2 regions of the Pristimantibacillus sp. Z349TD_6 genome follow, and region 2 is predicted to be linked to the other one. Evidence: a T-box and tRNA genes for the amino acid it is inferred to sense, from the RefSeq annotation. Region 2 holds a T-box; the other holds one or more tRNA genes.

Region 1 (11,628 bases), 3.8 Mb from region 2:
CCTTTGACATCCAAATCCGTCTCAAAGCTTTCTTGTTGACGCCCGAATGCATTTCTTGCAACGGTCATATCCATAAGACGCAAATGCGCATCCTCTTGGCCTTCTATTTCATCAGCCAAAACAATAAGACCTGCGCAAGTACCGAACAATGGCTTGCCTTGTGCAGAGAAATCCTTAATAGCTTCCATAAAACCATAATTGCGCATCAGCTTGCCGATCGTCGTGCTTTCGCCGCCTGGAATAACAAGCCCTTGCAGCTCTTCAAGCTGCTCAACTCGCTTAACGGCGACCGCCTCTGCGCCCGCCGCTTCTAAGCTTCGTATATGCTCTGCCACTGCGCCCTGAAGCGCTAGTACGCCTATCTTCATCGCTCTACTCGCCTTCCTTTACGGGCAAGAGCCGGCAGCACTATTCGCGCTAAGCCGGCACCTGCATATTACAACTATTAGATACCGCGGTCTTGCATACGCTCGGAGGAGTTAAGCTTGGAAATTTCGATTCCCTTCATAGCTGCTCCCAAGTTTTTCGACACTTCAGCAATTAGCTTGTAATCTTGGTAATGTGTCGTTGCTTCAACGATTGCACGAGCGAATTTCTCTGGGTTTTCTGATGTGAAAATACCAGAACCTACGAATACGCCGTCTGCTCCAAGATGCATCATCAATGCTGCATCGGATGGTGTAGCTACTCCGCCTGCTGCGAAGTTAACGACTGGAAGCTTACCCGTTTCATGTACGTTAAGAAGCAAGTCGTAAGCTACGCCAAGAACCTTAGCTTCATGATAAAGCTCGTCCTTCGACAAACCTTGAATTTTACGAATTTGTCCATTGATCAAGCGAAGGTGACGAACAGCCTCTACGATATTGCCTGTTCCCGGCTCACCCTTCGTACGAAGCATTGCTGCTCCCTCTTGAATACGGCGCAAAGCTTCTCCAAGATCTTTTGCTCCGCATACGAATGGAATTGTAAACTCATGCTTGCTGATGTGGAATACTTCATCTGCTGGAGTAAGTACTTCACTCTCATCGATATAGTCAACGCCCATGGATTCGAGCACTTTTGCTTCTACATAATGCCCGATACGAGCCTTTGCCATAACTGGAATCGATACTACTTTCATTACTTCTTCTACAATTGTCGGATCAGCCATACGAGCTACTCCGCCTGCTGCACGAATTTCGGAAGGGACGCGCTCAAGCGCCATTACCGCTGTTGCTCCTGCTGCTTCTGCTACTTTCGCTTGCTCGGCGCTCATAACGTCCATAATGACGCCGCCTTTTTGCATTTCTGCCATGCCGCGTTTTACGCGCGATGTACCTGTTTCCATGCTAAAATCCTCCTATTTTCATCCATTAATTTGTATATTACCGCAGTTGTTCTAACCATTGATTTTACAGGATGCAAGAATAATCGACAAGCCTTGATTTGCTTTATTCCCCTGTTTTCTACTCGGATTAGAACAAATTGACGATTCCATTAAATAAACCTGAGAAAAAATCTCCAATTCCACGGAACATCAAGCGGAACCAGCCTGCTTTCGTTCCATCCTCCGTTGTAACGAGGTTAACCGTTTTTTTGAGCTCTTGTTTCGTTTCGGCATCCGTGTACTTGTAAGTTACTGTACCTACAACCGTACCTGCTGGAATCGGAGCTACCAGCTCAGCTTCTGACTTCACATCGCTGGATACAACCTCGATTTTAGGCTCTACGCCCTTCTTAACCATAAACGTAATATCTTTTTCCGTTACGATCGGCAAGGTTTTCTTTTTACCCTTTTTAATCTTAACCGTTTTCGCTGTTTCTACCACAGATTTTGGCGCAAGCACCGTCTTTTTCTCAAAAGTGCTAAAACCGTAGTTGTACATCTTAGCCGTTTCATTGAAACGAGCAGACTTTGTAGCAGTATCCATAACGACGCTAATAAAACGCTGCTCGCCTCTTTTTACAGTACCCGTGAAGTTGTAGCCAGCAGCATTAATGAAGCCTGTTTTCATGCCGTCAACGCCTTCATAAGCTAAGTGCTTAAGGCCCTTTTGATTAACGTTTGTGCCGAGCATCCAGTTAATGTTGATGATTGGATCCTTGTCGCGTTCACGGAATTTATATTCCTGCAGCTTAGAATAATCCAAAAATTCAGGGTGCTTGATCAAAATAATTTGTGCTAGCTTCGCCATGTCCGTCGCAGAAATAATAGTTGTCTCCGATAGACCAGTCGCACTTGTAAAAAAAGCTGTTTTAAGACCCAACTCCGCAGCTACCTCATTCATCTTCTTAACAAACCCTTGCTCACTTCCAGCTATTTGCGATGCTAATGCAATCGTTGCATCATTCGCAGAACCAACTGCCATTGCTTTGTACAAATCTCTAACCGTATGTTGATCTCCTTGAGCTAAAAATACAGATGATCCATCCGATGGTGTTGAGGCCGCTTCCGCACTAGTGGTAATAACCTCATCCCAGGACAGGCGTTCATTCGTAATTTCCTCAAGAACGATATATTCCGTCATTAACTTCGTCATACTTGCTGCAGGGAGCGGCTCCTCTGAATTAACTTCATATAAAACTTGTCCTGAATCCGCATCAATTAGAATTGCAGCTTTCACTTGTAAACCTAAGTCGTTTTTCGTACTTTCTCTTCCTTGATATCCATTCGCCATTGCTACCGCAGAACCAAGCGACAGCATTACCATCCAAACCGCCAAACTTGCAGCGATGACCGTCTTTATTCGAACCGGCCTTACCATTTCCTTCAACGTCGTCTCCCCTTTTCCCACTTGGTTTGTCCGTTGTTAATTGTAACATATCGAAGCCTAACAATTAAACCACAAACAGGTTACAGAACAATGAGTAATCCTTCATAAAAAAAACAGACAAGGGCCAGCGACTCAGTCGCCTTTCCCTGTCTGTTATTATCGTATCTAGAAAGTATAGCTTAAAGTGAATAGTTTGGTGCTTCTTTCGTAATTTGCACATCATGCGGATGGCTTTCACGAAGACCAGAACCTGTAATACGAACGAATTGTGTATCGTTCTTAAGCTCGTCCAGAGAAGCTGTACCGCAATAGCCCATACCTGAACGCAAGCCGCCGAGCAATTGATGCACAGTGTCAGCAAGCGGCCCTTTGTAAGGAACGCGTCCTTCGATACCTTCCGGAACAAGTTTGTTCTCGTTCTCTTGGAAGTAACGATCCTTGCTTCCTTCCTTCATAGCGCCAAGCGAGCCCATACCACGGTATACTTTAAAGCTGCGTCCTTGGAAAATTTCAGTTTCGCCAGGGCTTTCAGCTGTACCTGCGAACAAGCTTCCGATCATAATCGCGCTTGCTCCAGATGCGATTGCTTTCGTAATATCACCGGAGTACTTAATACCGCCGTCTGCAATAACCGGGATATTGTATTCACGAGCAACTGACGCGCAATCATAAATTGCAGTAATTTGTGGAACACCGATACCAGCGATAACGCGAGTTGTACAGATCGATCCAGGACCAATCCCTACTTTAACTACGGAAGCGCCTGCTTCGATAAGATCACGTGTAGCATCGCCAGTAGCAACGTTACCTGCAATAATAGTAAGGTCTGGGTAAGTAGCACGAAGCTTACGAACTGCATCCAAAATATTAATGTGGTGACCATGAGCCGAGTCTACAACAAGAACATCAATTCCTGATTGAACCAATGCTTCTGCACGATCCATTGTATCCTTCGAAATACCAACCGCTGCTCCGCAAAGCAAACGACCATGCTTATCCTTCGCCGCATTAGGGAATTGGATTGCTTTCTCAATATCTTTAATCGTAATAAGACCTTTAAGTGTGTTGGACTCATCAATCAGCGGCAGCTTCTCAATCTTGTGCTTTTGAAGAAGGCCCTCCGCTTCCTGCAGCGTTGTGCCAACAGGTGCCGTTACAAGGTTGTTACGAGTCATAACTTCATTTATCTTAATTGAATAATCATGTACGAAACGCAAATCACGGTTGGTCAAAATACCTACAAGCTTCTTATCTTGATCAACAATCGGTACGCCTGAGATGCGGTATTTACCCATCAATTCTTCTGCGTCGTAAACATGGTGATCAGGCGTAAGCGAAAACGGATTTGTAATTACACCGCTCTCCGAACGTTTTACACGGTCAACTTCCTCCGCTTGCTGTGTAATCGACATGTTCTTATGGATAATGCCGATACCACCCTCACGCGCAATTGCAATCGCCAATGCGGCTTCTGTAACGGTGTCCATACCAGCGCTAATGAGCGGAATGTTTAGCTTAATGTCCTCGCTTAATCGAATCGAGATGTCAACTTCCCTAGGCAGCACTTCTGATTTGCGCGGAATAAGCAGGACGTCGTCAAACGTTAGCCCTTCTTTGGCGAATTTCGTTTCCCACACGAGTATGTTCCTCCCTTATTTTAAGTACGTCTCACATATATTATTAGCAATATTAGCAGAGGGGGTATAGGCTGTCAAGGCTGATGAATACCTTTGTTCATCCTGTTTTATACTCGATTTGGAAGTCTCAAAACATGCTATTTCTTTAGAAAAAGTCAGGTAAATACGTAGTTCGTTCGGGAATACGAGATTGTAAGCGTTTAACCAATCCTATATCTCCTTCTATGCGTGCGAATTGGGCTAATTGCTCTAACTGAATATACCCAAATAGTACACTCGTAAAGGAACCAATATCCAGTTTAATTGCCTCATCTATTTTTTCACTATCGTCCTTACGACGAAGTGATGCTTTCCCAGATGCATCGATATGAAGTAAAAAATGACCATTATTCCATGGAGCTTGAGCGTCGATTAGTTGAATATGAATGTCATCGGCATGATCTGCTGCCTTAAAATCATATTGGCTAACAAAAGCTTCCGCATCCACAATTCGAGCCATAAAATAAGGTGTGATTTCCTGTTTTATTCTCGGATTGCTCAGCAAGTAGGGAAGGCGATCGTTAGATGGCATTTTAATCGTCAGCTCTTCGATCATTGAATCATGCTGTGCTAGAAATGACCATATCGCAGCTCTTGCGGGCTCATTTAAATGAACAAACTCATGAACCGTTAACCGGCTATTTTTAACTTCATAAATGACGTAGCCTTGTGCTGCTCCGCTCTTATCGTAATAAAGTGCAGTCTGTCCTAGTTTTCTTCTGTTAATCCGATACTTCCACCAGAATTCGTCACGCACCAATGAGCCATTAAATTGAGATGCATAGGCTTGATAGACATCGTTCAGCAAACCATAGTTTCCTGTAATGCGCTCAAATCTACCCTCGTATGCTATTCTAGCTGGAAGCATGTCCGTCTTAATCGTATATGTTTTATGTTCAGTGTAGGTTTCCCATCCAAATTTACGATAAAAGCTGAATGAAAAAGGATGAAGAAAAGAAACCGTTTGACCGTTCTCCTTCATCTCTATTAGCGATTGAATGAGTATTTGAGCAACTAGCCCCTGCCTCCTGAACTCTGGCCATGTCGCAACACCTGCAACACCTCCCATATCAAAAACCTTGCCTCCGATATAGGTTTGCAGCTTTAGCACTGCAGCTTGCGCAGCCAATTGATTATCGACATACGCTCCGTACCTTACAGTAGGCTCACTCTCATACTGCTCTTTCGTTTGTTCTAGTTCTGCAGCAGAACGTTCATATTGAAATGCAAATTGAGATAAAGCCATAGTCTCGTCAAATTGTTCTACACCGATATGCTTAATAACGATACGCGTTTCCAATTCGAAGCACCTCCAAATTTGATATAATCCTATCATACCGCATAAACGACAAAAAAACCTACCGCATCACATGCGATAGGTCTCTCGTGCTTGGCGACGTCCTACTCTCCCAAGACCCTGCGGTCTAAGTACCATCGGCGCTGAAGGGCTTAACGGTCGTGTTCGGTATGGGAACGCGTGGTTCACCTCCGCCATCGCCACCAAACGTAGCGTGTTGCACGCTGAAAACTGGATACGAAAGATTAGGCTTGCTGAAGCCTTTTTAGCTGCTGTCTACTGGATGTATGGGTCACAGTAAACGTGTTTAGGATAAGCCCTCGACCGATTAGTATTCGTCAGCTACACACATTGCTGTGCTTCCACCCCGAACCTATCAACCTCGTCGTCTTCAAGGGGTCTTACATACTGGGAAATCTCATCTTGAGGGGGGCTTCACGCTTAGATGCTTTCAGCGCTTATCCCGTCCGTACTTGGCTACCCAGCGGTGCTCCTGGCGGAACAACTGGTACACCAGCGGTACGTCCATCCCGGTCCTCTCGTACTAAGGACAGCTCCTCTCAAATTTCCTGCGCCCGCGACAGATAGGGACCGAACTGTCTCACGACGTTCTGAACCCAGCTCGCGTACCGCTTTAATGGGCGAACAGCCCAACCCTTGGGACCTACTTCAGCCCCAGGATGCGATGAGCCGACATCGAGGTGCCAAACCTCCCCGTCGATGTGGACTCTTGGGGGAGATAAGCCTGTTATCCCCAGGGTAGCTTTTATCCGTTGAGCGATGGCCCTTCCATTCGGTACCACCGGATCACTAAGCCCTACTTTCGTACCTGCTCGACTTGTAGGTCTCGCAGTCAAGCTCCCTTATGCCTTTGCACTCTTCGAATGATTTCCAACCATTCTGAGGGAACCTTTGGGCGCCTCCGTTACATTTTAGGAGGCGACCGCCCCAGTCAAACTGTCCACCTGACACGGTCCCCGAACCGGTTTCACGGTTCTAGGTTAGAACTCCGATACGATCAGGGTGGTATCCCAACGTTGCCTCCACACAAGCTGGCGCTCATGCTTCTTAGGCTCCCACCTATCCTGTACAGATCGTACCAAAGTTCAATATCAAGTTACAGTAAAGCTCCATGGGGTCTTTCCGTCTTGTCGCGGGTAACCTGCATCTTCACAGGTATTAAAATTTCACCGGATCTCTCGTTGAGACAGCGCCCAAGTCGTTACGCCATTCGTGCGGGTCAGAATTTACCTGACAAGGAATTTCGCTACCTTAGGACCGTTATAGTTACGGCCGCCGTTTACTGGGGCTTCGGTTCACAGCTTCGGGTTACCCCTAACCGCTCCCCTTAACCTTCCAGCACCGGGCAGGCGTCAGCCCGTATACTTCGCCTTACGGCTTCGCACAGACCTGTGTTTTTGCTAAACAGTCGCTTGGGCCTTTTCACTGCGGCCCCCTCGGGCTATTCACCCTACCGAGGCACCCCTTCTCCCGAAGTTACGGGGTCATTTTGCCGAGTTCCTTAACGAGAGTTCTTCCGCGCGCCTTAGCATGCTCTGCTCGCCTACCTGTGTCGGTTTGCGGTACGGGCACCTAGATCTCACTAGAGGCTTTTCTTGACAGCCGGAGTACATGACCTTCGCTACTGCAATTTTCGCTCCCCATCACAGCCCAGCCTTATGATCGACGGATTTGCCTATCGATCAGCCTCACTGCTTGGACGGACTATTCCATCAGTCCGCGTCACTGCCCTTCTGTGTCACCCCATTGCTCAAACGATCTTCGGTGGTACAGGAATTTCAACCTGTTGTCCATCCACTACGCCTTTCGGCCTCGCGTTAGGTCCCGACTTACCCTGAGAGGACGAGCCTTCCTCAGGAACCCTTAGGCTTTCGGCGGACAAGATTCTCACTTGTCTTTTCGTTACTCATACCGGCATTCTCACTTGAATACAGTCCACCAGTCCTCACGGTCCAACTTCAATCCGTATTCAACGCTCCCCTACCCAAGTACCTAATGGTACATGTCATAGCTTCGGTGGTGTGTTTAGCCCCGTTACATTTTCGGCGCAGAGTCACTCGACCAGTGAGCTATTACGCACTCTTTAAATGATGGCTGCTTCTAAGCCAACATCCTGGTTGTCTTTGCAACTCCACATCCTTTCCCACTTAACACACACTTGGGGACCTTAGCTGATGATCTGGGCTGTTTCCCTCTTGACAATGGATCTTAGCACTCACTGTCTGACTCCCGAGTAGCACGTCTATGGCATTCGGAGTTTGACTGGACTTGGTAACCCTTGGCGGGCCCCGCACCCAATCAGTGCTCTACCTCCACGACGCTCATTCCTCGAGGCTAGCCCTAAAGCTATTTCGGGGAGAACCAGCTATCTCCGAGTTCGATTGGAATTTCTCCGCTACCCCCACCTCATCCCCGCATTTTTCAACATGCGTGGGTTCGGGCCTCCAGTGCGTGTTACCGCACCTTCACCCTGGACAGGGGTAGATCACACGGTTTCGGGTCTACGACCACGTACTTATTCGCCCTATTCAGACTCGCTTTCGCTACGGCTCCGTCTTCCCGACTTAACCTTGCACGTGATCGTAACTCGCCGGTTCATTCTACAAAAGGCACGCCATCACCCATTTAACGGGCTCTGACTTTTTGTAAGCGCACGGTTTCAGGTTCTTTTTCACTCCGCTTCCGCGGTGCTTTTCACCTTTCCCTCACGGTACTGCTTCACTATCGGTCACCAGGGAGTATTTAGCCTTGGCAGATGGTCCTGCCGGATTCCGACGGGGTTTCTCGTGTCCCGCCGTACTCAGGATCCGTCTCGGAGAGTGCTTGCTTTCGGTTACAGGGCTTTTACCTGCTCTGGCGGGCCTTTCCAGACCTCTTCGCCTACCAAACACTTTTGTAACTCCATGTGAGACGTCCTACAACCCCAAGAAGCAAGCTCCTTGGTTTGGGCTAATCCGCGTTCGCTCGCCGCTACTGACGGAATCACTATTGTTTTCTCTTCCTCAGGGTACTTAGATGTTTCAGTTCCCCTGGTATGCCTCTACCCAACCTATGTATTCAGTTGAGAGTAACTATCCATTACGATAGCTGGGTTTCCCCATTCGGAAATCCTCGGATCAATGCCTGCTTACGGCTCCCCGGGGCGGTATCGTTGTTCGCCACGTCCTTCTTCGGCTCCTGGTGCCTAGGCATCCTCCGTGCGCTCTTACTAGCTTAACCATTTTGCTCAGGTGATCGCTCACCTTCGCTTACGTAAAAACAACTAAAGGATGTTTCAGCAATTCTTTTTCTTTCGTTATCCAGTTTTCAAAGTGCAAATGTTTTGCGCTGAGTTTGCTTCAGAGTTAATCTTCAGCAAAGACAGTACATTATTCTTTTTGGTGGAGCCAAGCGGGATCGAACCGCTGACCTCCTGCTTGCAAGGCAGGCGCTCTCCCAGCTGAGCTATGGCCCCAAATTTAATATGGGTACCGACTTCTCAGAGTCGATAATGGTGGGCCTTAGTGGACTCGAACCACCGACCTCACCCTTATCAGGGGTGCGCTCTAACCAGCTGAGCTAAAGGCCCATAGGTATTCCCTTTGGACTTCCTTTGAAAGATGATTAATCTTTCAAAACTGACAACGAGTAAGCGATAAACTGCCAAGTTTATCCGAACCTCATCGGGTCCGGGTATTTCCTTAGAAAGGAGGTGATCCAGCCGCACCTTCCGATACGGCTACCTTGTTACGACTTCACCCCAATCATCTACCCCACCTTCGACGGCTAGCTCCCTTGCGGGTTACCCCACCGGCTTCGGGTGTTGTAAACTCTCGTGGTGTGACGGGCGGTGTGTACAAGACCCGGGAACGTATTCACCGCGGCATGCTGATCCGCGATTACTAGCAATTCCGACTTCATGCAGGCGAGTTGCAGCCTGCAATCCGAACTGAGACCGACTTTGATAGGATTGGCTCCACCTCGCGGTTTCGCTTCCCGTTGTATCGGCCATTGTAGTACGTGTGTAGCCCAGGTCATAAGGGGCATGATGATTTGACGTCATCCCCACCTTCCTCCGGTTTGTCACCGGCAGTCATCCTAGAGTGCCCACCATAATGTGCTGGCAACTAAGATCAAGGGTTGCGCTCGTTGCGGGACTTAACCCAACATCTCACGACACGAGCTGACGACAACCATGCACCACCTGTCTCCAATGCTCCGAAGAGGGGCACTATCTCTAATGCTTTCATTGGGATGTCAAGACCTGGTAAGGTTCTTCGCGTTGCTTCGAATTAAACCACATACTCCACTGCTTGTGCGGGTCCCCGTCAATTCCTTTGAGTTTCAGTCTTGCGACCGTACTCCCCAGGCGGAATGCTTAATGTGTTAACTTCGGCACCAAGGGTATTGAAACCCCTAACACCTAGCATTCATCGTTTACGGCGTGGACTACCAGGGTATCTAATCCTGTTTGCTCCCCACGCTTTCGCGCCTCAGCGTCAGTTACAGCCCAGAAAGTCGCCTTCGCCACTGGTGTTCCTCCACATCTCTACGCATTTCACCGCTACACGTGGAATTCCACTTTCCTCTTCTGTACTCAAGCTTTGCAGTTTCCCTTGCGACTTGGGGTTGAGCCCCAAGTTTAAACAACAGACTTACAAGGCCGCCTGCGCGCGCTTTACGCCCAATAATTCCGGACAACGCTTGCCCCCTACGTATTACCGCGGCTGCTGGCACGTAGTTAGCCGGGGCTTTCTTCTCAGGTACCGTCACCTTGGGAGCAGTTACTCTCCCAAGCATTCTTCCCTGGCAACAGAGCTTTACGATCCGAAAACCTTCATCACTCACGCGGCGTTGCTCCGTCAGACTTTCGTCCATTGCGGAAGATTCCCTACTGCTGCCTCCCGTAGGAGTCTGGGCCGTGTCTCAGTCCCAGTGTGGCCGATCACCCTCTCAGGTCGGCTACGCATCGTCGCCTTGGTGAGCCGTTACCTCACCAACTAGCTAATGCGCCGCGGGTCCATCTATAAGTGATAGATTGCTCCATCTTTCCCGATTCAGTCATGCGACCATATCGCGTATCCGGTATTAGCATTCGTTTCCGAATGTTATCCCAGTCTTATAGGCAGGTTACCCACGTGTTACTCACCCGTCCGCCGCTAAGTATCAGAGGTGCAAGCACCTCATCAACTCCGCTCGACTTGCATGTATTAGGCACGCCGCCAGCGTTCGTCCTGAGCCAGGATCAAACTCTCCAAATTGGTGTTTGACTTGCTCATTACTTTTTTATCGCTTTTTTCGCTTATCCCGAAGGATTTGCGAGGCAGTTATTACTCGTTGTTCAGTTTTCAAAGAGCAATCTTTTCTCTCTTGTCGTCCGTGTATCTCGTTGGCGACCTAGATAATATATCATAGGCGTATATAGCATTGCAAGTGTTTTTTTCATTATTTACGAAAAAGTTTTCAATACTCCTATTTGCCTTCTAATTACGTAATCGTTGCTTCGCTTCCTCCTCACCTATATTGAAGAAAGACATAAAAAAACGAGCTGTGCGATTTTCGCAAGCTCGTATGACTTCTAATATGTTTTTGTAACAGTATATTGAGCTGCATCCTTGATAAGCTCATACTTTTTCTTGCCCTTCTTTAGACCTGCATCAACTGTCGTATCAATCGTAACCCATTTCCCATCCAAGTACACTTCATTCCAAGCATGATAAACATCCACATAAGTAGATTGTCCCATCAAGAGCTTCGTAGGAATATCCACGCTCCGCAGCATTGCCGCAAATAATGAAGCGTATCCGTAGCAGATATCCTTTCTCGATTTAAAGGTGCGATCAATATTGGGGAGGTAATCAACTGACAGATTAGCAGCTAATTGATTATCATAACTTACATT
Region 2 (11,628 bases):
TTGCATATAGAGGTCTCCATATCCAAAACTAGGAGTGCACTTGTTTTGGGGTCCACTGAAACGGATTGTAGCTGAGGAGGAGGAGGAGCAGGAACAGCGTTCCATTCATCTATGATGGTTGAATCCTTTCTTCCAGCGTAATAGTTCACATGAAGCCAGTGACTACGTGGCATGCAGTATTCACGCCAAACACCGTACTGGGGACAAAAATAGATCATCCTAATCCACCTCTGGGCTGCATATTTGGTATTAGATTATGTACGCAGATAGGAAAAGGTGAGGCGGGAACCGTTTTAAGAGTAGTCATGCCCATTCCCCAATAATCATTGAATGTAGACGTGTACAGATCAAAAAGGTCTTCCTTAAATCTCACCAATAGCTGTTGGTGGGCAAGAACATATATCGTATGCGGAGTTTGTACAATACATTATTGCCTATAGCTCGGTCTGCATCTATAAAATCATTAATTGGTTTGGAATAGATTAAGAAAAAATCCACTATTAAACATAGTGGGACATCTGTCGTTCATACGCTTTCTTATGGTATTAACCGTGAGGAGGTCTCCACTCGTATGCCCATAAAAGTAAAACTTCAAAAATACGTCGATAGTCTGCCGATTCCCAAAACCATTTTCCCGATAAAACGAGACAATAAAGGTTCGTATTATGAAGTGACCATGAGGGAATTTACCCAAAAACTACACCGTGATCTTGGGCCTACCCGTTTATGGGGTTACAACGGAATGTACCCGGGTCCTACTTTCGACGTGATAAAGGATGAAACGACATATGTCAAATGGGTGAATGATCTGCCTAAAAAGCATTTTCTCCCCATCGATACAACCATTCATGGTGCAGAAAAAACACTTCCACAGGTTCGGACAGTGGTTCATTTACACGGCGGAAAACAGCATGACCATAGCGATGGGTACCCTGATGCTTGGTTTACGAGAAATTTTGAACAAACTGGACCTAAGTTTCAAAGAAAAGTATGCGAGTATCCCAACCTTGAAGCCACTACATTATTTTATCATGACCACACCATGGGTATTACGAGATTGAACAATTATGCGGGACTTGGAGGCTTTTTTATCATTCGTGATGAGCATGAACAATCCCTGAATCTGCCGGTGGGAAAATATGAAATCCCTCTTATGATTCAGGATCGCTCGTTTAACCCGGATGGTTCGCTCATGTACCCTGCTACTCCCGATAATAACAATCAACGTCTTCCTTATCCTTCAATTGTCACACCTTTTGACGCAGATTACATTTTGGTAAACGGCAAAGTATCCCCCTATCTTGAAGTAGAACCGCGAAAATACCGATTTCGGATGTTAAATTACTGTAATAGTCGAGCTATTACATTCAAACTGGACTCTGGACAGCCATTTTATCAAATTGGAACAGATCGCGGCTTACTGGAGAAACCAGTGAAAATGAATGAGATCCTCCTTCTAACGACCGAACGTGCGGATGTGATCGTTGATTTTTCTCGATCCTTTGGCAAGACGATTATTCTTAAAAATGTCTTCAAGGGTGCCTCGCCCGAAACAACCGATGTCATGCAGTTTAAAGTAACCACTCCGTTAAAAGGCAAAGATGCCAGCTCCCTTCCTGATCAATTAACGAAAATTGATTTCCTTTCTAGAGAGATGTCAACAAGAACAAGAAATCTCACACTCGAAAGGGTGGAGGATGAATATGGTAGATCGCTGAATTTACTTGATGGTAAAAGGTGGAATGATCCTATATCCGAGAAAATGGACTTAGGGACTATTGAGATATGGCGATTAATCAATTTGTCAAAGGATGACCACCCCATTCATCTACATGTTGTTGACATGCAAATTCTTGAGCGCCAGCCTTTTAACGTTGCTCATTTTCATGCCACTAGAGAACTTAAGTTTACAGGGCCAGCAGTTCCTCCTGAACCTAACGAAAGAGGATTTAAAGATACGATTCGTGCTCCCAATGGTTACGTTACCTCTTTTATTGCGAGATTTGCTCCTTTTACTGGAACTTTTGTATGTCATTGTCACATGCTCGAACATGAAGATTACGAGATGATGCGACCATTTGAAATCCTAAAGAAAAAAAATAGACTTAAAAATATACTAATGAGAATGATTAACGGGAAACGATAGCACCATGACACAGGAGGAGGGCAACAAATATGGGCTTTCACGGAGGCTTGGAGGTTTTGAGGACAAAGGTTTTGGATGGAGGTTACAAACTATGCAATCACCATATCCTGTATATCCCTTTTTTGGTTATCAAACCAAGTTAGTACAGAAACCTATAGCATTTCCACCACAGCACCAGGATGAAGTTCCTGGTCTGGAGTATCTCATGGTGCCGCGTCCAATTTTTGATTACCCTGGGTATGTCGGTAGCTGCAAGCTAAAAGGAAAGGTTGCGATCATTACTGGAGGCGATAGCGGATTTGGACTTGCAATTGCAGCTGCTTATGCTAAAGAAGGAGCCGACTTGGTTATTGTATATTTGAATGAACATATTGACGCGGAAGAAACCAAAAAGTATGTTGAGCAATTCGGCGCTCGCTGTCTGCTTTTGGCCCGAGATCTTCGCGATCCAGCTAGTTCGCCAGATATAATAGCTGAAACGCTCCGTCATTATAATAGACTGGACATCGTAATCAATAACGCTGCAGTTCAGCCTTTTACAAGAAGTATTATGGACATTTCCAATGAACAACTCGAAAACACTTTTCGTACCAATATCCATGTACGTCACAGGTCAAGTGATTCATGTAAATGGAGGATTGATCCGTTACTCATAATTTTATGCAACATTAAAGCGTGGAGGAGATGAAAAAAATTCAACAAAATCGGGGGATTTTGTTCATAGGTTTATCGGAAGAGACTTTAAGTATGTATGAAGAAAAGGCGTGTGAGATCCCCACTCGAAGCCTTTTCTTGTTGGATAAAGGAATTACCATACAAAAAGTGAGAATCCGGCATATCCTCCGACGGCGAACCTGGCGTGAACGGGTCGGGCACACGGCAGGGAAGGACCAACTAGTCTGTCCAAAATGTGAATGTGACTATGAATACAAGGGGGAGGTCTGTCTACAGGAGAGGAAATTGCGGGTGAAGTATGCCGTAGCCGGATAACCCACGTTTGTCTAGAAAGGATGATTCGTTATCTCACCGGTGTCTAAGAACCGCAAACCAGCCAAAACGAATAAAAAGAACCCACTCACAAACGGGCAGATAAATACATATGCCTCAACTGCAACGGAGAAGAACGCATTCCCCTTCAGATGGTACGGGACTTTGACCGTATGGACGGAGGGGATCCCCTTCCTTTTGCCCCTCAATTCTCATGCGAGGATTGTGGAGGAGAGATGTACCCGGAGTATTAGAAAGGAATTAAAGGATATGTGTACAACATTTCCGATGTGCGCAGAACCTAAAGGACCGTCAGGGAGATCTACCCTGACGGTTTTTGTTAATTATCGGAAAGGTTAAAGCTTCGTCCTGTCGCCGATAAGGAGGGTGTTAGCCGCTTCTTCTTTTGTTGACAAAAACAGTTGTTCTGTATATAGTTGTTTAAACAACTAATTAAGAAGGAGGATGGTTATGACGGCAAATGAAAATGTGCTTGAACGATCGCTTGGTGCTTTGATGGGCATCACGTACCGTAAGATGACGAATGTCCTTCAGACCCGCCTTAAGGATTATGAGATTACAACGGAGCAGTGGTCGGTGCTGTTCCAGGTCGATCAGACAGAGGGTTTGATCCAGAAGGAAATTGCCGAGTTGGCGGGTAAGGATAAGCCGACGACGACCCGGATTCTCGACCATTTGGAAGAAAAGGGGCTGATCTGCCGCAAGATGGCGGAGAACGACAGACGTTCCTTTCAAGTACACAGCACAGAGAAAGGCGCTTCGCTGATCATGGAGACCCTCCCGGTTGAAATGCAGGTAAACCAGGAAATCAAACAATGCATGACGGTTGAGGAGCATGAAATGATCATGAAGCTTCTTCTGCGGATTAATCATCATGTGAGCCAATTATCATAATGTCCGGAAGGAGCATAAAAATATGCAGTCCCAAGAAAGTAGTTCCAGGCTTTGGACCAAACAGTTTCTGATTCTGACCCTTAGCACCCTGCTGTTGTTTTTGAATTTGCAGATGCTGCTTGCGGCTTTCCCGGCCTATGTGAAATCCGCTTTTCAGGCTGACGATTTGACCGTAAGTCTAATCATTAGCGTGTTCGCTGGTTCAACAATTATTACCCGGTTATTAACCGCCCAACTTATGCGTAAAGTGCGTCGCAATGTGATTTTGTATGCGGGACTTGCTGCCGCATGTCTGTTCACCGTAATGTCTGTTGCCGCGGGTTCAGTCGGTATGCTGCTTGTCATGCGGGTTGGTTTTGGGATCGGGTTCGGAATGGCGAGTACGATTATTCCAACGCTGGTATCTCAAATTATTCCAGGCAAAAGGATGGGGGAAGGCATCGGTTATTTCGGCCTTTCAACCAGTCTGGCTATGTCTGTTGGACCGATTATCGGATTAAGCGTGATGAAGCATGCAGGATTCACGACACTTGCTATGCTTGGCACGGCGACCATCCTGCTTATTTTTCCCATTCTGCTGCTATCGCGGGCGATTCCGCCTGATACCAGCAAGAAAACAGCGCCTGCAGCAGGCTCCGCTTCCAAGCAATTATTCCATGCCAAATTATTAATCCCCGGACTGCTTAATGTTATATTGGCTGTGACCTATGGCGGTCTGCTCAGCTTTATCGCCTTGTTCGGGGAATCTGTTCATTTGGAGCAGGTCGGCCTGTTCTTTTTGTTCAATGCGATTGCAGTGATCATTATCCGGCCCGTTTCAGGCAAATTATTCGATCGTTTCGGACATGCTGCTGTTCTCATCCCTGCCGCGATCAGCGTTGTGTCTGCGTTAATGGTTCTATCCTACACAACAACGATGCCGATGCTGATTTTGTCCGCCCTGTTATATGGACTCGGCTTTGGGTCCATTCAGCCCACGCTGCAGGCATGGATGCTTCGTTCCGGCACGCCGCAGCAGTACGGCATGGCCAACAGCATGTTCTATAATACGACTGATCTGGGTATAGCGGTCGGAGCCTTGATTTTGGGTGCCGTTTCATCCATGTCCGATTATGCTTTCATGTACCGGATCTCGGCCGGATTCATGGTCCTGTTTCTGATACTTTATATAGTTGTTCGGTTGTTATCAGCGGTCAGATACAAATTCAAACAAAGCGCCGGGCAAACAACATAACTTCCTGCAGGGACGGTAAATCGCATATAATAGATGATTTACCAGGGAAAGAAAAGTGGACTGTTCATGAATACGCTAGAGCAGCCGCAGAAAATAATCAGACGCCATGTCATCAACATGCTGGAGACCGTGAATGTTCAGACTAGGGAGCGCATGGTATTATTCCTATTCGACGATCTGATTGAAGCGCCCAACTGAACCCGCGACGGCAAGACGATCATTTATTACAGTTTGGGAAGAATATTTGCTCTTGATATCGCTTCTCGTACAAGAACTGTCATCGAGTCGGGTATGCCACACAGTGAAACAACGATCATGTTCTTTCACCTGATAATTCCCATCTTGCAGTGAGTTAGCATACACAGGAGGACGGCAAGTCCCGTATCTATGTATTTCCTCTGTAAGGGGGAGATCCTATTCTTCTAACAGCCTTGCCCCAGTTATTTGCACGGCTGGTCCCCGGACGGAATAACCCTTTCCTACTGCGCCGAACGCTATGGACAGTATGCGCAAAGTAGATGTCGTGCCGGACGACCATCCGGCAAATAAAGACGTGGAAATCAGGTTGATGCCAAGCGGCGGTGAAACAAAAACGCTTGTCCGGTTATTCGGCGGTCAAGGAACGCTGATTGTAAATTCATGGTCGCCGGACAGCAGCCAGCTGGCTTTTGTAAGTTATCGCTTCAAGGACTGATGCCATACAATAAACGGACCCAAAGACGATCCCCCCGGATTTTCGGCGGGGCCGTTTTTTTGGAACTAGCCGTCAAGGACGCCATAAGGCGTTTTTCTTATTTTGCGGATATATGTTCTTGTCCAAAGCGAAAGACAAGAACATATATCCGCAGCCGTATTAGGACAAGAACATTTAATCATAGCCGATTTTTTTGGCCAACAGCCACAGCACACTTGCGTAGTACGATCGTACGTATATTATTGGAAAAATTAACAAACAATAAATAGGCCAAGCGTTACAGAAAAGATGTAAATATGGAGGAATAAGAAAATGGATGATATTCGTGAAATTCCACAGCCAGGAAAAGCAGATCAGACCAAAGAATTTCCTGTAAATACAGTGAATCAAACGAATTCAACCACGAACGCAATCATGTAACTAAAGCGCAAAAATAAATGGCATCTCAAGAGCCTTTGTTGCGAAGCAACCGAATTGCCAAAGCTGATGGTAGAATCGACAGACTTATACCTTATACAAAATAGTGGAATTAATTGACAGAGCAAGTTGAGTGTGATAGCATTGTTTTAATTTAAAACGAAAAGGCTATGATGAGAAATAGTAGCTATTAGGGATCTCACAGAGAGAAGATGGTTGGTGCGAATCTTCATTGATCTAATAGTGAAGCAGTCTCGGAGCTGTGAACCGAACAGAGGAATCTTAGTAGGCTTCAACGGAGTTCCACCGTTATTCAGGAAACAATATCGGAGATATCCCGTATTGATAGAGTGCAGAGAAATCTGAAATTAGGTGGTAACACGGACATAATAGTTCGCCCTAAGTTGACAAGAAATATGTCAGCTTAGGGCTTTTTTTGTTTTATTTCTTCTCGTTTGAATATTTGCATAATAATTTATGGGAATAACTAACAATTGAAATGGAGGTATTGAGCATGATGAAAATGACACCAGATGAGTTAAGAAAATCATATATTGATTTTATGAAAGGAATAGGGGCTAGCCAAGTGCCTTCTTCTAGCTTGTTACCAGAAAATGATCCCTCAACGTTGTTTACAGGAAGTGGAATGCAACCTATGGTTCCATATTTATTAGGGGAAAAGCATCCGATAGGTAATGATATTGCTAATATTCAGAAGTGTTTAAGGACAGTGGATATTGATGAAGTAGGAGATACGTCGCATCTGACATTTTTTGAAATGATAGGTCGATGGGAGTTTAAAGCAAATGAAAATAACTATAAGAAAAAGCAAATCGATGCCATTTGGAATTGGCATATAATCGAATTAGGAATTGATCCTGGCAGGCTGTATATCAGTGCTTTTATAGGAAGTGATGATTTGAATATACAGAAAGATACGGAAGCCATTCAAATCTGGTCAGAAAAATTTAAATCAGTTGGTATAGAACCTATCATTGAAGATGATCCCTATCAATATGGGGCATCTAGAGGTGGGAAAATATTCTTATACGATGAAAAAGAAAATTGGTGGAGTCGAGCTGGAAGTCCATTGGATATGCCTGTTGGCGAACCGGGAGGGCCTGATAGTGAAATGTTCTATGATCTTGAACCGGGCGGTAATTCACTGGATCATCCTGCTTCTGTAAGCGAGAGGTTTTTAGAAATTGGGAACAACGTATTTATGTGTTACAAAAAAGAAGACACAGGATTTGTAAAAATGCAAAATCCCAATATCGATTATGGAGGCGGATTAGAAAGGGTTGCAACAGCCCTTAATGGTGACAAGGATATTTATAATACGGATTTTTTCCTTAATCCCAAGAAAAAATTGATGGAGTTAAGTGGTAAACAATATACTGACGATTTAAAGTCATTTAGAATCATACTTGATCATGTGAGAGCGGCTACTTTTCTAATTAATGATGGTGCTGAGCCAGCGAATAGTGATGCAGGGTATATAACAAGAAGGTTATTAAGAAGGGCGATTCGTGCAGGTAAAAAAATAGGTATACAAGGAAGTTTTGTGGGTGAGTTGTCTGAAGTTTATATAGATGAAGCAACAGTTTATGAAGATTTGATCGGTAAAAAAGAGAAAGTTATCGAAATAGTAAATAAGGAAGAAAATCTTTTCTATAGAACTTTACAGCAAGGAGAATTTGAAATACAAAAACATCTTAAGAATAAGGGTAAAGTTACAGGTGCAGATGCCTTTTATTTTTACGAAACATATGGGTTTCCCTTGGAGTTGACGGAAGAGTTTCTAACTGAAAGTGGATATAGTATGGAGGACAAGGAGTCTTATATAGAGGCGGCAAAGAAACATGCTGAAAAGAGCAGAACTGCTTCTGCGGGTAAATTTAAAGGTGGATTAGCTGAACATTCAACAGAAACTACAGCCCTGCACACGGTATCTCATTTATTACTTGCTGGTTTAAGGGAAGTTTTAGGCGATCATGTTCATCAACAAGGAAGTAATATTACTTCAGAACGATTACGGTTTGACTTCAACCATGATGAAAAACTTACGCCAGAGCAAATAGCTGAGGTGGAAAAGTATGTGAATGATGCGATTTCATCAAAAGCAGTCACCATTATTTCAGAGCTGCCTAAAATTGAAGCGAAAGAAAGTAATGTTGAAGGGAATTTTTGGGATAAATATCCGGATATCGTTAAGGTGTATACAATCAAAGATAACGAAGGGAAAGTTTGGAGTCGAGAAGTATGTGGAGGACCTCATGTAGAAGATACAACAAACTTAGGAAAGTTTAGTATTAAAAAAGAACAATCTTCTGCTGCTGGAGTTAGAAGGATTAAAGGAGTAATTGATAAATATTTCAAAAACGCGGAACAATAGCTGATGTTTTAGGATTGCCATTTGTAACAACGCTATGAGTTGCCGGGAATCCAGGATAAATGATAAATCCCGCAATCGAAGAGGGTTTGACATCGCTTGGCCTTTCCGTTGGCGGTACCGGAGCACAGTATTCAAAGAAAAAGCAATTCGGATTAAATCCGAATTGCTTTTTTACTGCAAGAAAGGGGAACTTATATAAAACATAACGAAAATCGAGCTATATGGTGTATGACACTAGACAAGCCAAGCCAAGCCAAGCCATGTAAATTGTCGGATGACAAGAATATGTACCGATTGCCTATTCAATACCCTAACGTCACGGCGGATGTCATTCCAAATAGAATAGAAGCAAAGGTGTAAAAGGGGTGGAACAATTCATGACATGTCATAATCCTAGCGGTAATAATTGTCACCTCATTTGGTACTGGAATCCCAAAAGGTCCCAAACAGAAGGCTAAGAATAGTACGATGTAGCCATAATGACTTATCATTGTCAAAATTTGATCCACGTAGGTTCCCCATTTTATGAAAATGACTTGTGTGCGCCCCGATAATGACAACAACACCTAAGCTTTTTTTAAAGAAAGAAATGCTCGCCTAATTCATAGGCGAGCATTTCTTTTAGATTATTTAATTAAGGTACCTTTAGAATTCCTGTAAATTGATTAGGTGCAACTCTATTTTTCAATTATAAGACTAAGTGAAAATTTATATGTTCAACTGGTGGATTAACTTCATGTCACAACATATTAGAATTCATCATCTGCAAACGTATTAAAGATAACCATGTCATTTAATAGTAATCATGGGGTTCGATGTCAAACTGTTCTTCCGCGAGGAAATGCGCATGATTAGCGAAATCCGACTTAAAGATACAGCGAGCGAGCTACTCGTTCTATGGATCTGCTCACCCTCCATGTCTCATAGGTTCATGACGAGCCCCAGCCGTTTAGTCCTTCTTGCCCAGAGAGATGTACTGATCCTCGGAAGTGCCGAAAGGAGTGTGCAGTAGCGCGCTCATCAAGCCGAAAGCGACCTCGGACTTGGAACGAGTGAAAACGAACTTTGTGACTTGCTCGGGAAGGAGTTCCGGGCATTCCGAGGTGCAGACGACGACAAGGTTCTCCGGGCTCAGGTACTTCATTACCTGCAAGGCCAAAAATTCGTTGAAGACGACGAGGGGCTTGTTCTCGTGCTGCTGGATAAATTGCTTGAGCGACTCTTCGTCGCTGGTGGCTGCGAATACGAGAGATTCATCCAAACCCGAAGCGGATCGAACGATCTCATGATACCGCTCGTTCGACATGTGTTCGTGAATGAGCGCATAAGGCTGTCCGGTCGGCAATGACGCGTTCAGATCGCTGAACAATTGTTGGAAATCAGGATTGACTTGCCGGAACAAGGAATCGTCGATCAAGCTGTCCACGATAACCAGCGGCGATCCATATTGCAGATTCCTCGATATCGCATGGAAGGATTGGACCATAGCATCGATCAGAAAGAAGCCGTCCAGCTTACGCTCGGCGATGATCTCGAAATTGGGTTTGGCCGGATCGATTTGGGATACAAGGAGATGATAACCCTTCTCCCGGCATCGGCGCTCCAATCCGTCAAGGAAAACTCCGTAGCTGACCGGCTTTGGAATGCGGGCGTCGCCGGTGCTGACGAATAGCACGCCAAGGACATTGGTTTTGCCGAGTGAGAGTGACTTGGCCGTCAAATTCTGAACGTAATGGAGCTTGCTCGCTGCTGTAAAGACCCGCTGCCGCGTCTCTTCCGGAATCGTCTGGGTGCTCACGTTATTAAGAACATAGCTTACCGTAGCGACGGAGACGCCGGCTTCTTTGGCTACGTCGCGGAGTGTCGTTTTTTTCATCATATCAGTAACCGCCTCGTTAGGATCAAAAGTTTAGATAATCATAAGTCCGAACTTGGAAGGATGTCAAACTTGCCGTTGACAAGCCTCAGGAAACGCCCTATACTGAAGCCACTTAACCGGTTAAGTTAAAGCTTGAAGAATGAAGTTCTCAGAAGGGGCTATGCAATATGGAAAATTCGGCTCAATCGAAGCTGATCGTATTACCCGGGGTGCACGCATCCCGGCTGGGGAACGAAAGAGACATCTACATTTATTTGCCTGCGGGCTATGACGATGATCCGTCCGTAAGGTATCCCGTGCTGTACATGCACGTAGGCCAGCACGTATTCGAGCCGAGCAAGCCATCCGGAGAGTCCTGGGGCATGCATCGCGTAGCCGACCGACTAGTGGCGGAAGGGCTGGTTCGGCCAATTATTATCGTGGCGGTCGAACATAAGTACGAGGACGGAACCAGTGAATATTTCCACGACCTGTACGCGTATCCTATCCGCTGCGTCGGTGAGCTCTACGAACATTTTCTGATCGAAGAGCTGAAGCCAATTGTAGATCGCGGATTCAGGACACTGCCGGATGCGGAGCATACGGCGTTAATGGGCTCCTCGGCAGCCGGCATCGCAACGTACAACATTGGGCTCCGCCGTCCGGATGTATTCGGCATGCTGGGCATCCTGTCGCCTTTTTTCGTCCAGGTAGATCCCGGCACTCTTGAAGAAACGCCGCAGTATCGTCTGTATCCTTATAACGATGGGCAAAAAATATGGATGGACATTGGTGGGTCGGAGGGGTTCTTCATGCCATCCCACGTGCGGAGCGTCGCTGAGAATATGCAGCAAGCTGGCTGGAAGCAAGGTGAGGAGCTTTATTATTATCTGGACATGGAAGCCGCGCATTCCGAATGGGACTGGAGCCGCCGGGCGCACATGCCGCTGCTGCACTTCTTTGGCGAAGCCGCCGATGTGTC

Evidence for each region. A T-box is a leader RNA that pairs with one kind of tRNA and senses whether it is charged. The one in region 2 lies ahead of AC0VYE_RS16790 (alanine--tRNA ligase), so its partner is inferred to be a tRNA-Ala.
Region 1: it has a tRNA-Ala gene. The T-box ahead of AC0VYE_RS16790 (alanine--tRNA ligase) is inferred to sense a tRNA for this amino acid. The anticodon was not compared.

Annotation. Positions count from the first base shown of each region.
Region 1 covers NZ_CM149662.1:96,061-107,688, reverse strand. Annotated here, with positions in the region: gene pdxT (pyridoxal 5'-phosphate synthase glutaminase subunit PdxT) at 1-368, opposite strand, end outside; gene pdxS (pyridoxal 5'-phosphate synthase lyase subunit PdxS) at 446-1,327, opposite strand; gene AC0VYE_RS00510 (D-alanyl-D-alanine carboxypeptidase family protein) at 1,455-2,744, opposite strand; gene guaB (IMP dehydrogenase) at 2,933-4,390, opposite strand; gene AC0VYE_RS00500 (GNAT family N-acetyltransferase) at 4,536-5,729, opposite strand; rRNA gene rrf (5S ribosomal RNA) at 5,818-5,934, opposite strand; rRNA gene AC0VYE_RS00490 (23S ribosomal RNA) at 6,035-8,966, opposite strand; tRNA gene AC0VYE_RS00485 (tRNA-Ala) at 9,126-9,201, opposite strand; tRNA gene AC0VYE_RS00480 (tRNA-Ile) at 9,239-9,315, opposite strand; rRNA gene AC0VYE_RS00475 (16S ribosomal RNA) at 9,432-10,987, opposite strand; gene AC0VYE_RS00470 (transglutaminase-like domain-containing protein) at 11,305-11,628, opposite strand, start outside.
Region 2 covers NZ_CM149662.1:3,864,681-3,876,308, forward strand. Annotated here, with positions in the region: gene AC0VYE_RS16755 (cysteine hydrolase family protein) at 1-173, opposite strand, end outside; gene AC0VYE_RS16760 (multicopper oxidase family protein) at 572-2,146, shown strand; gene AC0VYE_RS16765 (SDR family NAD(P)-dependent oxidoreductase) at 2,238-2,834, shown strand; gene AC0VYE_RS16770 (MarR family winged helix-turn-helix transcriptional regulator) at 3,605-4,048, shown strand; gene AC0VYE_RS16775 (MFS transporter) at 4,071-5,282, shown strand; gene AC0VYE_RS16780 (hypothetical protein) at 5,349-5,480, shown strand; gene AC0VYE_RS16785 (hypothetical protein) at 5,779-5,976, shown strand; T-box leader at 6,555-6,798, shown strand; gene AC0VYE_RS16790 (alanine--tRNA ligase) at 6,908-8,788, shown strand; gene AC0VYE_RS16795 (LacI family DNA-binding transcriptional regulator) at 9,738-10,667, opposite strand; gene AC0VYE_RS16800 (alpha/beta hydrolase) at 10,835-11,628, shown strand, end outside.